4 regions of the Sutcliffiella sp. NPDC057660 genome follow, and region 1 is predicted to be linked to each of the others. Evidence: predicted binding sites of a transcription regulator. Region 1 holds the regulator's gene; each other region holds the start of a gene.
The links. The regulator Rex, encoded in region 1, represses fermentation and respiration genes when NADH is low (regulators of the CRP and FNR family bind a similar motif). The targets are predictions, from matches to a motif close to TTGTGAAATATTTCACAA.

Region 1 (3,130 bases):
TAGCCAGGTTGCGCTGTACAAAGTCCTGGAGCTTCGCAATCTCGTCCTGCTGTTTTTCGAACATTTTCATATCACGTTCGTATTGCTCGGCCTTCTGGGCAAGGTACGCACTATAGTTGCCAAGGAACTTCGCAGACTGCTTCCGGGAGATTTCATAGACGGTTGTGACCACCTTGTCTAGGAAGTAGCGGTCATGGGAAACAATAAGTAATGCACCCGGATAGCTCTGGAGATATCCTTCAAGCCAGGAAAGGGTATCGATGTCGAGATGGTTCGTCGGCTCATCCAGAATCAATAGATCCGGCTTGGTCAGCAAAAGCTTGGCAAGCGCAAGACGGGTTCTCTGTCCACCGCTCAGTGTCTCGATTGGGGTCTGATAATCAAATTCGGAAAAGCGAAGGCCGTGAAGCACGGAGCGGATGTCCGCTTCATATTGAAAGCCGCCCTTCTGCTTGAAGGCTTCCTGAATTTCGTCATACTCCTTCAGAATGCGGGCGTAAAGCGGGCCATCCTCAAAATAAGCGGGATCTCCCATTTTCGCTTCCAGCGTGCGCATCTGATTTTCCATCTCTTTTAGACCGGAAAACACAGTCAGCATTTCATCCCAGATGGAACGCTCTGTCTGCAGCCCAGTATCCTGTGCAAGATATCCGATTGTTACAACCTTTGGCTTGATGATATCACCGGAATCATAGGACAGCTGATTGGAAATGATCTTTAATAAGGTAGACTTCCCTGCACCATTACGTCCAACAAGCGCAATTCTGTCTTTCGATTGTACTTCTAGTTTTATATTCGATAGAATAAGGTCAGCACCAAAATATTTCGTTAATTGATTTATCTGTAAAATAATCATCATTTTCACCTCATGCAATTCTAATGTAAGTGTATACTTCTTCAAGCGCCACTTCAAGAATTGGAAACGGCAACCTCTTACAAAATTGCACGGAATAGGGTAAAATGAAAGCGATTTAAAATCCGAAAAACGGAGCCGGCATCCGTTACATATAGAAAAGAACCGCAAACTGGTTGGACAATGGGGGAGTAAGATGAATAACGAACCGATGAAAATACCGCAGGCGACTGCCAAGAGATTGCCTTTGTATTACCGTTTTCTTAAGAACTTGAATACATCGGGAAAGCAGCGGGTTTCGTCCGCAGAGCTGAGTGAAGCGGTGAAAGTGGATTCCGCCACAATCAGAAGAGACTTCAGCTATTTTGGGGCACTGGGGAAAAAGGGATATGGCTATAATGTTCAATATTTGTTAACTTTTTTCCGGAAAACGCTCGACCAGGATGAATTGACTTATGTTACTCTAATAGGTGTAGGAAACTTGGGGACAGCTTTCCTGCATTACAATTTCATGAAAAACAATAACACGAAGATCGTGATGGCCTTTGATATCGACGAGTCGAAAATCGGCACGGAGATCGGCGGTGTACCGGTGTATCATCTTGATGACATCGAGGAGCATCTGCCGAAGGATGTGACGGTGGCAATCCTCACCGTACCGGCGCCAGTAGCGCAGCCGATAGCAGACAGATTGGTGGAAAAAGGGGTAAAGGGCATCCTGAACTTTACGCCAGCACGTATTAATGTGCCGGAAACCATCCGTATCCATCATATTGATTTAGCCGTAGAACTACAGTCATTGGTATATTTTCTCAAGCACTATCCAACAGAATGAAAAAGTAGTAGAATGAGTATATTTCAAGGAGGTGGCAAGAATGGGTCCAATCGGAATGGGTAGCCTCTTGTTAATCGTTTTCGTAGCATTACTAATCTTCGGTCCAAGCAAATTACCTCAACTGGGTAAGGCAGCTGGCAATACATTGCGTGAATTCAAAAACGCAACTAAAGGATTAGCGGATGACGACGACAGCAAACCAGAGAAAAAAGAAGAAACGAAGTAATGTAAGGATGAACATATATGCTAGATAGAGAAATGTCGGTGTATGACCATATAGGCGAGCTCCGAAAAAGAGTGATCATCATTGCTTCCTTCTTTTTCGTCTCAGCGATCGGCGGTTTTTTCCTCGCGGAACCGATCATTGTCTATTTACAGCACACAAATGAAGCGGAAGCGCTACAGATGAATGCCTTTCGCATTACAGATCCAATCAAGATCTTCATGCAGTTTTCTTTTTTGATTGCATTTATCATTACGTTCCCCGTTACGCTCTATCAGATTTGGTCTTTTATCAGCCCCGGTTTGTATGAGCGGGAGCGGAAAGTGACGTTAAGCTATATCCCAATATCCCTCTTCTTGTTCCTGAGTGGACTGACATTCTCCTACTTCATACTGTTTCCGTTTGTTGTGAAGTTCATGAGCAATCTGGCAGACCGCCTGGATATCAACCAAGTGATCGGGATCAACGAATATTTCCAATTCCTGTTCCAGCTGACCTTGCCATTCGGCATCCTGTTTCAGATGCCGGTTATTGTGATGTTCTTAACTAGGCTTGGGATTATCACTCCAGCTATCCTCGTGAAAATAAGAAAGTACGCGTACTTCGTATTGCTAGTAATAGGAGCATTGATTACGCCGCCGGAGATCATCTCTCATCTAATGGTGACAGTACCGCTTCTTATCCTTTACGAGATCAGCATCATCATTTCCCGCTTCGGCTATAAAAAGGTCAAGCTTGCGGAAGCAAAGTTGAATGAGGAATTAAATAAAAAATAGGCAACTACCGTAAAGGTAAGTAGCCTATTTTTTTTGCATACTTTTTATTTTCTTATGAAGCAGAAATGCCCGGATGGAAACGCCGAAGTCGAAGGTGGCGATCAGCATCAGCAGCATGGTGTGCCATTCAAAGACGCTTTCCTTGAATGACGCAACTGCCAAATACGTAAATAGACATCCCATGACGGCATAGAAAAAGGCCATATTGATCGGTTTTATTTTCATTGTGCTAGTCCTCCAGTTGTAGATGGCTTTATCATTGATTCTTTAAACTATCAGAAGAAGGAGATAAGATTCGGTAACGCATTCTGCATCTCTTCCATTTGCTTGATCATTTCTTCGATATCTTCCCTGAACACATACTGCACAATGACAACAAAGCTATTCATGGCGACATGGGCGATGATCGGAACAATGATGCGGTTTGTTTTGACATATAGGAA
Region 2 (3,130 bases), on a different contig from region 1:
AAAAATGGCTTTTGTTTGCGGGGTGATGGCCTCTTCAATGCAAGATAGATCACTAGTATCCACATACTTGCAACACAGCCCCCATTTTTTATAGCCCTCTTCAAACAAACGATATGTCCCACCGTATAGGTCCTTGCAGACAATCAGCTCATCGCCGGATTGGAAAAGGGAAAGTACGGTCAGGATTGCTGCCATACCGGAACTGCACGCATAGCCTTGATCGCCATGCTCAAGGTCCGCGATTGCCTGCTCGAGCAATTGGCGGGTCGGGTTTCCGGTACGTACATAATCGTAGCCTGATGACTGGCCGATCCCTTCATGACGGTAAGCGGTCGAGAAATAGACCGGGGGATTCACGGTGCCTGTGGCCGTTTCACTGCGATTGCCAATTTGCGCTAGCTTCGTTTCTGTTTTATACATAAAAATATCCTCCTCTATGGTAAGTGGACAACGTTCATCACCAGAGAGGAGGACAGGGACTTTTTTTGGGGGAATATAAAAAAGCCTTCTGTAAGAAGAAGACTTTTGCAAAAAAGTTCATTCTTCTCATCTGTACAGGTTTTAAATGAAAACCTGCTGGAATTAGCACCTTTTCAGTCGTCTGTGGAGACGCTGCTGGTTGCTGAGGTGTCTACGGGCCATTTCCCTCGACCTCTCTGGATAAGAAAGTTCACTATGAAATTTACGAATCATTTTGATTATTTAACTAATTTACAACAGGTGAGAGTGGAATGCAATGTTTTTTTCTCGATTAAATTATTTTTATGCTGGGGGTGGGGGGAATAGACATGAATTGTTGGGTGATGGTATCATTTTTGATTAACCGATGCCGATTCTTCTTTTAAATAGATCACAAAAGGTAGAAAAGCATGCTGTGAGGGAGATTTTCTTGTGATGGGTAGTGAATAGAGCTGGTTTAAGGCCCTGTTTTCTGCTGATTCTAACAAATTGTTCTCTCATTCTAACAAAACTAGAGAACGTTCTAACAAAATTAGATAACATTCTTACAAATTGGTCCGTCATTCTAACAAATCACCACATCATTCTAACAAATCTATTTTCTGCCCAACTTTGTATGCCTGGAAAAGATTTATTCCTCTCCTTTTCGGGAACAGACAAATTGTCATAAAAAGGTCAATCTCCAGACGGGCATACTGAATCAGGATGCATTATAATAAACATAGTATGTGAAATGTTTCACGAACTTAATTTTAAACTAACTAACCTTAACATATACGCCAATCTAAAAGGAGAAGTGGCAAACGATGAATGATCTGAAAACGATAGCAAAGGCACAACGGAATACTAGAGCGGTGCTGATTTTTCTGGCTGTTCTGTCGGGGTTCACTGTCATTGGGCAGGCTTACTTTTTCGTGACGATAGTAGATCGCATCTTCCTGAAAGGCCATACTTTCCAGGAGATCATCCCATTCCTCGGTGGACTTTTGGCTGTCATGGCGGCAAGAGCCTTGCTCACCTATCTGAACGGGGTGGCTGGTGTGAAGATGGCATCAAAGGTAAAACGGGATTTCCGGCATGCACTTTTAAATAAATTTTCTAAAAGCCCGATTTCTGCTTCCTTGAAGGGTCAGTCGGGGCAGAAGGTAAGCGTGATGATGGATGCGGTGGATGAGATAGATCCCTATTTCAGCCGCTATATTCCGCAAATGATCCAGTCATCTGTAGTGCCGATCATGATTCTGATTGCGATTTTCACGCAGCATATGAATTCGGGATGGATCATTATTGTCACAGCACCATTCATCCCCATATTTATGATTGTAGTGGGGCTTAAAACGAAGAAGAAATCCGAAGAACAGATGGATAAGCTTGCTGCGTTCTCCGGAAGGTTTCTTGATACGCTGCAAGGCTTGACCACTTTGAAGCTGTTCGGCAGGTCACAAAGGCAAAAGGAAACCATCCGTGACAGCAGCCTTTCTTTCCGTGAAGCGACAATGGAAGTGCTGAAGATTGCGTTTCTTTCTTCACTTATGCTAGAGCTGATTTCGATGCTTGCAATTGGACTTATCGCATTGGAAATTGGTCTGCAAATGGTCGTTTTTAAAAATATGACATTCTTTCCGGCGTTCTTCGTTCTGGTGCTGGCACCTGAATTCTACTTGTACCTGAAGGATCTAGGGAGTGCGTTCCATACAGGGCGTGGCAGCATGGGAGCAGCGAAAAAGGTGACAGACGAGCTGGCGGTGGAGGAAGAGCCGATCGAATGGGGCAGCGGAGAGCTGGCCAACCCGGAATTGCCTCCAGTCATCGAACTGAAAAACATCGGTTTCAGTTATGCGCCAACCGGCTTCACCCTGAAAAACATACAAACTCAAATCCCTGCTTATGGACAAATCGCCATTGTCGGGAGAAGCGGGGCTGGGAAATCCACGCTGCTTAATCTGATGGCTGGACTGATCCCCCCGACTATAGGGGAAGTGCGGGTAGACGGTCAACCGTTATATAGCTACAGGGAATCAGAATGGTTCGATCAGCTCAGCTACATCTCACAGAACCCGTATCTTTTTTCCGGAACGATTGCCGAAAACATCGCCATTGGTGGAAAAGCTGACGCTACTCGCGAGGAAATGGAGCACGCGGCGAAAAAGGCGGGCATTCTTCCACTAATCCAATCACTGGAGCATGGATTCGATACATTAATCGGGGAAGCAGGTAGAGGCCTTTCAGGAGGCGAAAAGCAGCGGCTTGCCTTGGCGAGGGCTTTCCTGAAGAGGCCGAATATCATTCTTTTCGATGAACCGACGACAGGTTTGGATTTGCAGACGGAGCGGATTTTGCAGAGGTCGATGGAGGAATTGGCGAAGACGTCGACCGTCATCACAGTGGCGCATCGTCTGCACACGATAAAAAAAGCGGATAAAATCCTTTTGTTGGAAGGTGGGGAGCTGATCGCCGAGGGTACTCATGAAGCGCTTCTCAGCTCAGTTCCCGCTTACAGGCAAATGGTTTCCGTACAGCAGGGAGGTGGAGCGGAATGAAAGATTTAGCGATCGTGATAAAGCTGATGATGATAGAGAAGAAGGATATTTTCCTTTCCATCTTGCTTGGATTCACAGCAGGAATTGCGGCGGTGGGGCTTTTCGCATCAAGCGGATACTTGATTTCAAAA
Region 3 (3,130 bases), on a different contig from region 1:
TCACCCACGAAAAACCGTTTGCAGGAAGCGATCCCGGACAAAAGGGATGTCCATTCCAAAGGCCACCACAAACCTTCTGATCGGACTTATTCCAAGAATGGAATTCAAGATCCGGTAGCGGTTCTGGTAGATCGCATAAGCTCCTGCTATGATAAAAACTAATCTGATTAAATATCCCATTATCATCCCTCCTGCTATTATGATGCTTCAAATAAAAGAAAAACATGCCTAATATTAGACATGTTTTTCCTCTTAATATTAGATTCTTTTAAACACCGCTGTTGATTTCCGCAAAAGGCTAGATTCTTATTAAATCAGCACTAGACATTAACAGGGCCTAATATCAAAAGACTTTCTCTTTGATGCTAGTAAGCACTTGAACGGAATGATGAAACTGTTCTTTTTCTTTCTCATTCAACTCTATTTCTACCACTTGACGGATACCGTTTCTATTAACGATTGCCGGGACACCTATATAAATATCTTTGCTGTCATACTCCCCTTCCAAGTAAGCAGAGACTGTCAGGATGGAGTTCTCGTTCCGTAGTATCGCTTTTGTCAGACGGACAAGTCCCATGGCAATTCCATAATAGGTGGCACCCTTGCGTTCAATGATCTGGTAGGCAGCATCCCTGACATTTACAAACAGTTCCTCGAGGTCTTCCTCTTTATACTCTTCTTTTTCTTTCATCAATTCAAGGATCGGTTTGCCACCGATGTCCGCCTTACTCCAAACCGGGAGCTCTGTATCTCCATGCTCCCCGATTATGTAGGCATGAACATTTCTGGCGTCGATTTGAAAATAGTCTCCCAGAAGAAATCGAAATCTTGCAGTATCCAATATGGTCCCGGATCCGATTACCCTTTCTTTTGGCAATCCGGAATACTTCCATGTAGCATAGGTAAGGATGTCAACGGGGTTGGTTGCTACAAGGAATATGCCGTCGAATCCATTTTCCATTACCTTATCGACAATACCCTTGAATATTTTGGCATTCTTTTCGACCAAATCCAACCTTGTCTCACCAGGCTTCTGGTTCGCACCTGCACATATCACCACAATATCCGCATCCCTGCAATCCTGATAATCACCATACCATATCTTCGTCGGAGCAGGAGCGAAGGCAAGACCATGATTCAGGTCCATGGCATCTCCTTCCGATTTTCCCTTATTGAGGTCAATTAGGACGAGCTCCTCCGATATATTTTGATTCAGCATTGCAAATGCATAACTTGAACCAACGAATCCCGTACCAATCAAAGCGACTCTACTGATTCCATTTCTCAAACCAATCTCCCCATTTCTTATCAAGGATTAACTATAACTTTATTTTACACCAAATGTTTGTGAAACACTGAGCAATATGTTTCTATAATGTGTCATGTAGGTTTATGAAGCAGCGAGTATCGCGGCCAGAAAAGAAACGCATACGATGGACCCGATATTCACCATGTCATTATTTACAGCTCGATATCCTTTCACCAGTTCCGCTGGCTCTCCACAATGATAATGACTTTCCACGGTCCTTCCACAGAATGAGCATTGATAGGAAGCCTGAATCGAAGCGCCAAGATAGGTATCAACAAAACAGCCAAGTATTCCAAGTAGGGTAATTAGAAAGGCTGTGCCAAGCGATATCTCTGCCCAAAAAATGGAAGACACAGCAGCAATGAGTCCAGCTCCTGCAACAGAAGCTCCCGTTCCCAGAAGACTTATGGCCCCTGAAGTACCCCTGCCCACTCTTCTAAGGGTAAGAATAGAAACAGGATCCTGCTTGCTAAGCGTGCCGATTTCTGATGCCCAGGTATCTGAATTTGCCGCTGCTATCGCTGTTACAAACCCGATCAACCATGCTTCAGAGGGATAGAGTAAGAAGCCCAAACTAAAACCTGCAGGAACCATCCCGTTTGCAAATACTTGAAAGATGTCGCGCCGTGACCCTTTTTCCAGGATTTCATCCACATTTGCCTTGCTCTTCTTTTTATACCTGCTCCACAGACTCGAGGTTACAAAAAAGATACCGATCAATAGAAGCCCATAGCCTTTGAACCCGGCAGCAATCATGATGCCGATGATGCATGTGCCGATTGCGCCTGACCTTGAAAGTGCCTTGGCTTTATACCCCAGCCCGGCAAGCAGGAGGATTCCCGCGAGCAGCACCGCGCTATTCTCCAACAGTACAGTCATAAGTTGTTTCATCCGTCATTATTTTGCTTACAGGAATATCAAATGTTTCATGTTCCAACTCTTCTTTTACCTGTTCATAGAAGGCCAAAGAGACAGTGGTCCCGTTGTAATCTGTTAAAAATCGGTCATAGTAGCCTCCACCAAACCCGATCCGGTAGCCCTTCTTATCAAAGATGAGTCCCGGTACGAGAATGAGATCCATTGTTGATTTTTCACAAGGGATGGTGCGAGTGGGGTCTGGCTCCCTTAACCCAAAGTAGACAGTCTCCAGTTCATCGAATCCTTTCATTAGAAAGAATTCCATGCTTTTATCCTTGGGATGGCATTTTGGAACAGCGACCAGTTTCTTTTCAAGCCAGGCCTGTTCGATAATTGGGATGGTGTCCACTTCCGGAACCCTCGAAACTGTCACCCCCACTATCTGTGCTTTCTTCCATTCAGCCGATGAAAAAAGTGCTTGATGAATTTTTCGGGATTTCTGGTCGTAAGAATCTTTAGCAAGTCCAGACAACCATTTTTTCATTTCTTCCCGCTGTTTTTCTTTGCACATATCAGAAAACGCTCCTTACCATTATCATTTCTCTCTATTAAGAATATAACAAGAAACACGACTTTCTTCTAATGGAGGAGAGAAAAAGATGCAGGATTTACCGTCTATTTTTCCACCACTGAAAAAAGACTGGCATTCCGAAAAAAAAGGTGATATTATAGTAAGGTCTGAATTGAAAGCTTTATATGTTTGGAGGGATAACGATGCGCGTAAACGTAACTTTAGCTTGTACTGAAACTGGTGATCGTAACTATATCACGACTAAAAATAAACGTAACAACCCAGATCGTCTTGAGCTTAAAAAATACAGCCCAAGATTGAAAAAAGTAACTGTACACCGTGAAACAAAATAAGCAGCAGGATTTTCCTGTCTGCTTATTTTTTTTGCCTAA
Region 4 (3,130 bases), on a different contig from region 1:
GATTTCCCCTGCAAAGATGTTACCGTATAGACGAAGACCAAGAGTCAAGGTGTTTGCAAATTCTTCTATGATCTTCAGTGGGAAAAGGAAACTCATCGGTTTGAAGAAGTCTTTCCCGTATTCTTTGACGCCTTTCAGCTTAATCCCATAATAGTGCGTCAAGGCAACAACCATTGCCGCGAGACTAAGTGTGATTACAGGGTCGGCTGTAGGGGATTTCCACCATAAATTGTGTTCTTCGCCCACGATGATTGCGAATGGCAGACCTAACATGTTTGATACGAATACATACATTAATAGGGTCAATGCCAGCGCAAGGAATCTTCCGCCTGTTTTGTAATCCATTGTACTGCTAATGATTCCTTTTGCGAAATCTACGAGCCATTCCATGAAGTTCTGCATGCCTGTAGGTCTCAACGCCAGGGTTCTTGTCGCCAGGACGGCTATAAGGAACACTATCGTTGCCGCAATCGTTGTCATTAAAATATTAGACATATTGAAATGAAGGTCGAAGCCATATATTTCAAGCGTCTGTATTGGAGCACCGTGATTCAACACTACTCACCTCTCTTCCCCACTGCTTGTAAAGAGTTTAACAAATGAATCTATGATAATGACAATATAGGATGTCATGATCCCTATGATGACACCGTAGAGATTCAGGTATTCCGGAAATCTCACAGCGATGACTACAGCAAGGACTGCAGCAGCCATTCTTGAAAATGATCCTAATGTGTAAGCCTTCGCCCCAGATGCAACTGCGTCTGTGAACTTTTTCACCTTCTGGTACAGAAGCCAGTGGTTATAGAAGCTTACAAGGGTCCCGAGGATCAACCCCAGAAACCAGTCCTGATAAGGTGTAAAACCCCAACCGAGAACATACAAGGCTAATAAGAACAAAAAGTACTTTATGTGCCTTAAGAGATTTTCTTTTGATTCAGGCATATTATGACTCTCCTGAGAAGAATTGGCGGACTGCATACAACACGCCGTATACGCCGGCTGCTAGTCCTAATAGAAGTCCAATGATCAGAAACAATGGTTCTGTGCCTATTTTGCCATCCAGCCATCTTCCACCAAATAATCCGACTAAGGTTGGGCCGACAAGGTAGGAAAGGATCGCGGACATCAAGGCCATTGCTTGGAATGGGCGGCGTTTATCACTCATAGAAAACACCCCGTTTTTCATGCGGTAAAATACTGAGGTCTTGCTTCAAAAACGATGCTAAATATGTATAAAAATGGTTGCATAAGGCTTATGAAAACCCTATCATTTTATACCCTTTGTAAGCATACAATAGCCAAAATTCAATGTCAATGTGTTATACGGAAAAAATCGACAAAGTTTTCTTGGTAAGATTTGCAGGTGAAGCGCTTCAAAACCTCTCCTATTATTACCCAGAAAAAAACAGCCAAATGATGAACATTTTCCTCATTCGGCTGTTGTATATCAATATTTTAACATAGATATTGTCGGGTTTAACTTTGTAGTTTGTGAACATTATGTGACTATTCACGGTTCTCATGCCTGGTTGCTTGACCTTGTTAGTGAAATATGTCCAAGTATTCACTCAAAATAAAGATCCGCTTCGACAGAGTCTTCTTTTTCGAGCTTTTTAGCGAATACGACGGCTTTCACGAGGCCCTTTACTTTTACTTTATCGGCTGAGAGCTGTTTTTTGAAGAGTCCTCTTGGCAGGTCGCGTTCCCAGTCTAGGAATTTGATGAAATGAAGGGTGTCCGACTCATAGAGGGCTATTCCTAGTTCCTCCGCTCCCTCGGGTAGATACACTTCATATTGGTACTCCCCTTCCTTATCGCCGTAGCCGAACTGGAAGCCCATGATTCTTGGATAATCAGGTTCTTCTATTATATATAGGAAAGGCAGCCTTAACTCCTGGTGGTTCGCTTTTACCATTACCGATCCTTCATGCATTCCAGTTTTCTGCTGATTTGGGGTGATATCGAGCGTTATGGCTGTTTTCTTTTTTTCATTTGGCTTAAGTGTAAAAGAGATCGGGACCTTCCACTGGATTCCCTTTGACGCTCTTGGAGGGGTGAACGTGTACTTTATATCGCTGTCCGATACGTTCTCCACCTGGATCTCTATCACCTTTTCCGTGCGGGTATCTTTTTTTTCGAACATGCCGAAGTTGAGCGTTCCAGGATAGATGAGGCTGTTTGTCCTCATGGCTTCCTCGAGCTGGATCCGCCCTGTGCCCTGTTCGAGGACGGAATATTGGGTGCCGTCCTCTTTTTCAAGCGGCTTGGTCGTATTCATGAGCGCGGCCTTTATTTTACTCGGCGACCAGTCAGGATGTGCCTGCTTGAGCAGCGCACTCGCACCTGCCACATGCGGCGCCGCCATACTCGTTCCCTGGAGGGCAAGATAGCCATTCGGGATTGTGCTGTCAATGGCGACACCTGGTGCAACCACATCGGGCTTTATCTCCCAGTTGTGCGTCACCGGACCCCGGGAACTGAAGCTTGCAATGTCGTCCTTATGCCACTTATAGGTCGTCCTCACATAGGAGAACTTCCTGTTGATCTGCTTTTTCAGATAGAGGCCATCCTCCCTGGAGATCGATACCACCGGTAAGTCCATCTCCACCTCGAGGGATCCTGTAAAATTCCCCTCCAGATTATTGTAGATGACAAGCGCAGCAGCTTCCTTTTCCCTGGCATTCCACGCTTTTTCCGAAAAAGGGATCTTCCCCCGTTCCATGAGGACAATCTTCCCTTTCAGGTCGACATCCTTCAAATCGTCATCTTCCCCAAGTCCGACATATACCATCTTGACGGGCCTGTTGTTAAAAATCCATTTCGCTGACCCTTGAAGCGGGAGCATCTCGATTTCCTTTTTGGAAAGAAACCCTGAAAGATGCGGTATGTTCAAGGGCGGCGTCGAGGCACCTACCGAGATGGCCTGTGCCGAGGTACCCGGCGAGCCGACCGTCCAAAGATTCGGCCCCGAATTGCCGCTTGAAGTAACCGCCACCACGCCATGCTCCACCGCTTTGTCGAGGGCGAGGCTGGTCGGCCAATCCGGACCATTGATCGTATTGCCAAGCGACAGATTCAGCACATCCACTTTGTCATGAATCGCTTTTTCAATCGCGGCAATCACATG

Region 2: the regulator Rex is predicted to act here: its motif matches at 1,186-1,203, upstream of cydD (thiol reductant ABC exporter subunit CydD).
Region 3: the regulator Rex is predicted to act here: its motif matches at 1,346-1,363, upstream of ACFVAD_RS02690 (L-lactate dehydrogenase).
Region 4: the regulator Rex is predicted to act here: its motif matches at 1,365-1,382, upstream of ACFVAD_RS16100 (AtpZ/AtpI family protein).

What each region holds. Positions count from the first base shown of each region.
Region 1 is NZ_JBHVHV010000027.1:7,525-10,654, forward strand. It holds gene ACFVAD_RS23000 (ABC-F family ATP-binding cassette domain-containing protein) at 1-856, opposite strand, end outside; gene ACFVAD_RS23005 (redox-sensing transcriptional repressor Rex) at 1,050-1,688, shown strand; gene ACFVAD_RS23010 (twin-arginine translocase TatA/TatE family subunit) at 1,729-1,914, shown strand; gene tatC (twin-arginine translocase subunit TatC) at 1,932-2,687, shown strand; gene ACFVAD_RS23020 (YdiK family protein) at 2,712-2,912, opposite strand; gene ACFVAD_RS23025 (CPBP family intramembrane glutamic endopeptidase) at 2,963-3,130, opposite strand, start outside.
Region 2 is NZ_JBHVHV010000014.1:51,870-54,999, reverse strand. It holds gene ACFVAD_RS16820 (methionine biosynthesis PLP-dependent protein) at 1-420, opposite strand, end outside; SAM riboswitch class I at 544-667, opposite strand; gene cydD (thiol reductant ABC exporter subunit CydD) at 1,266-2,999, shown strand; gene cydC (thiol reductant ABC exporter subunit CydC) at 2,996-3,130, shown strand, end outside.
Region 3 is NZ_JBHVHV010000002.1:196,320-199,449, forward strand. It holds gene ACFVAD_RS02685 (hypothetical protein) at 1-180, opposite strand; gene ACFVAD_RS02690 (L-lactate dehydrogenase) at 344-1,288, opposite strand; gene ACFVAD_RS02695 (DUF92 domain-containing protein) at 1,391-2,188, opposite strand; gene ACFVAD_RS02700 (5-formyltetrahydrofolate cyclo-ligase) at 2,166-2,738, opposite strand; gene rpmG (50S ribosomal protein L33) at 2,942-3,091, shown strand.
Region 4 is NZ_JBHVHV010000013.1:91,240-94,369, reverse strand. It holds gene atpB (F0F1 ATP synthase subunit A) at 1-555, opposite strand, end outside; gene ACFVAD_RS16105 (ATP synthase subunit I) at 562-945, opposite strand; gene ACFVAD_RS16100 (AtpZ/AtpI family protein) at 947-1,168, opposite strand; gene ACFVAD_RS16095 (S8 family serine peptidase) at 1,568-3,130, opposite strand, start outside.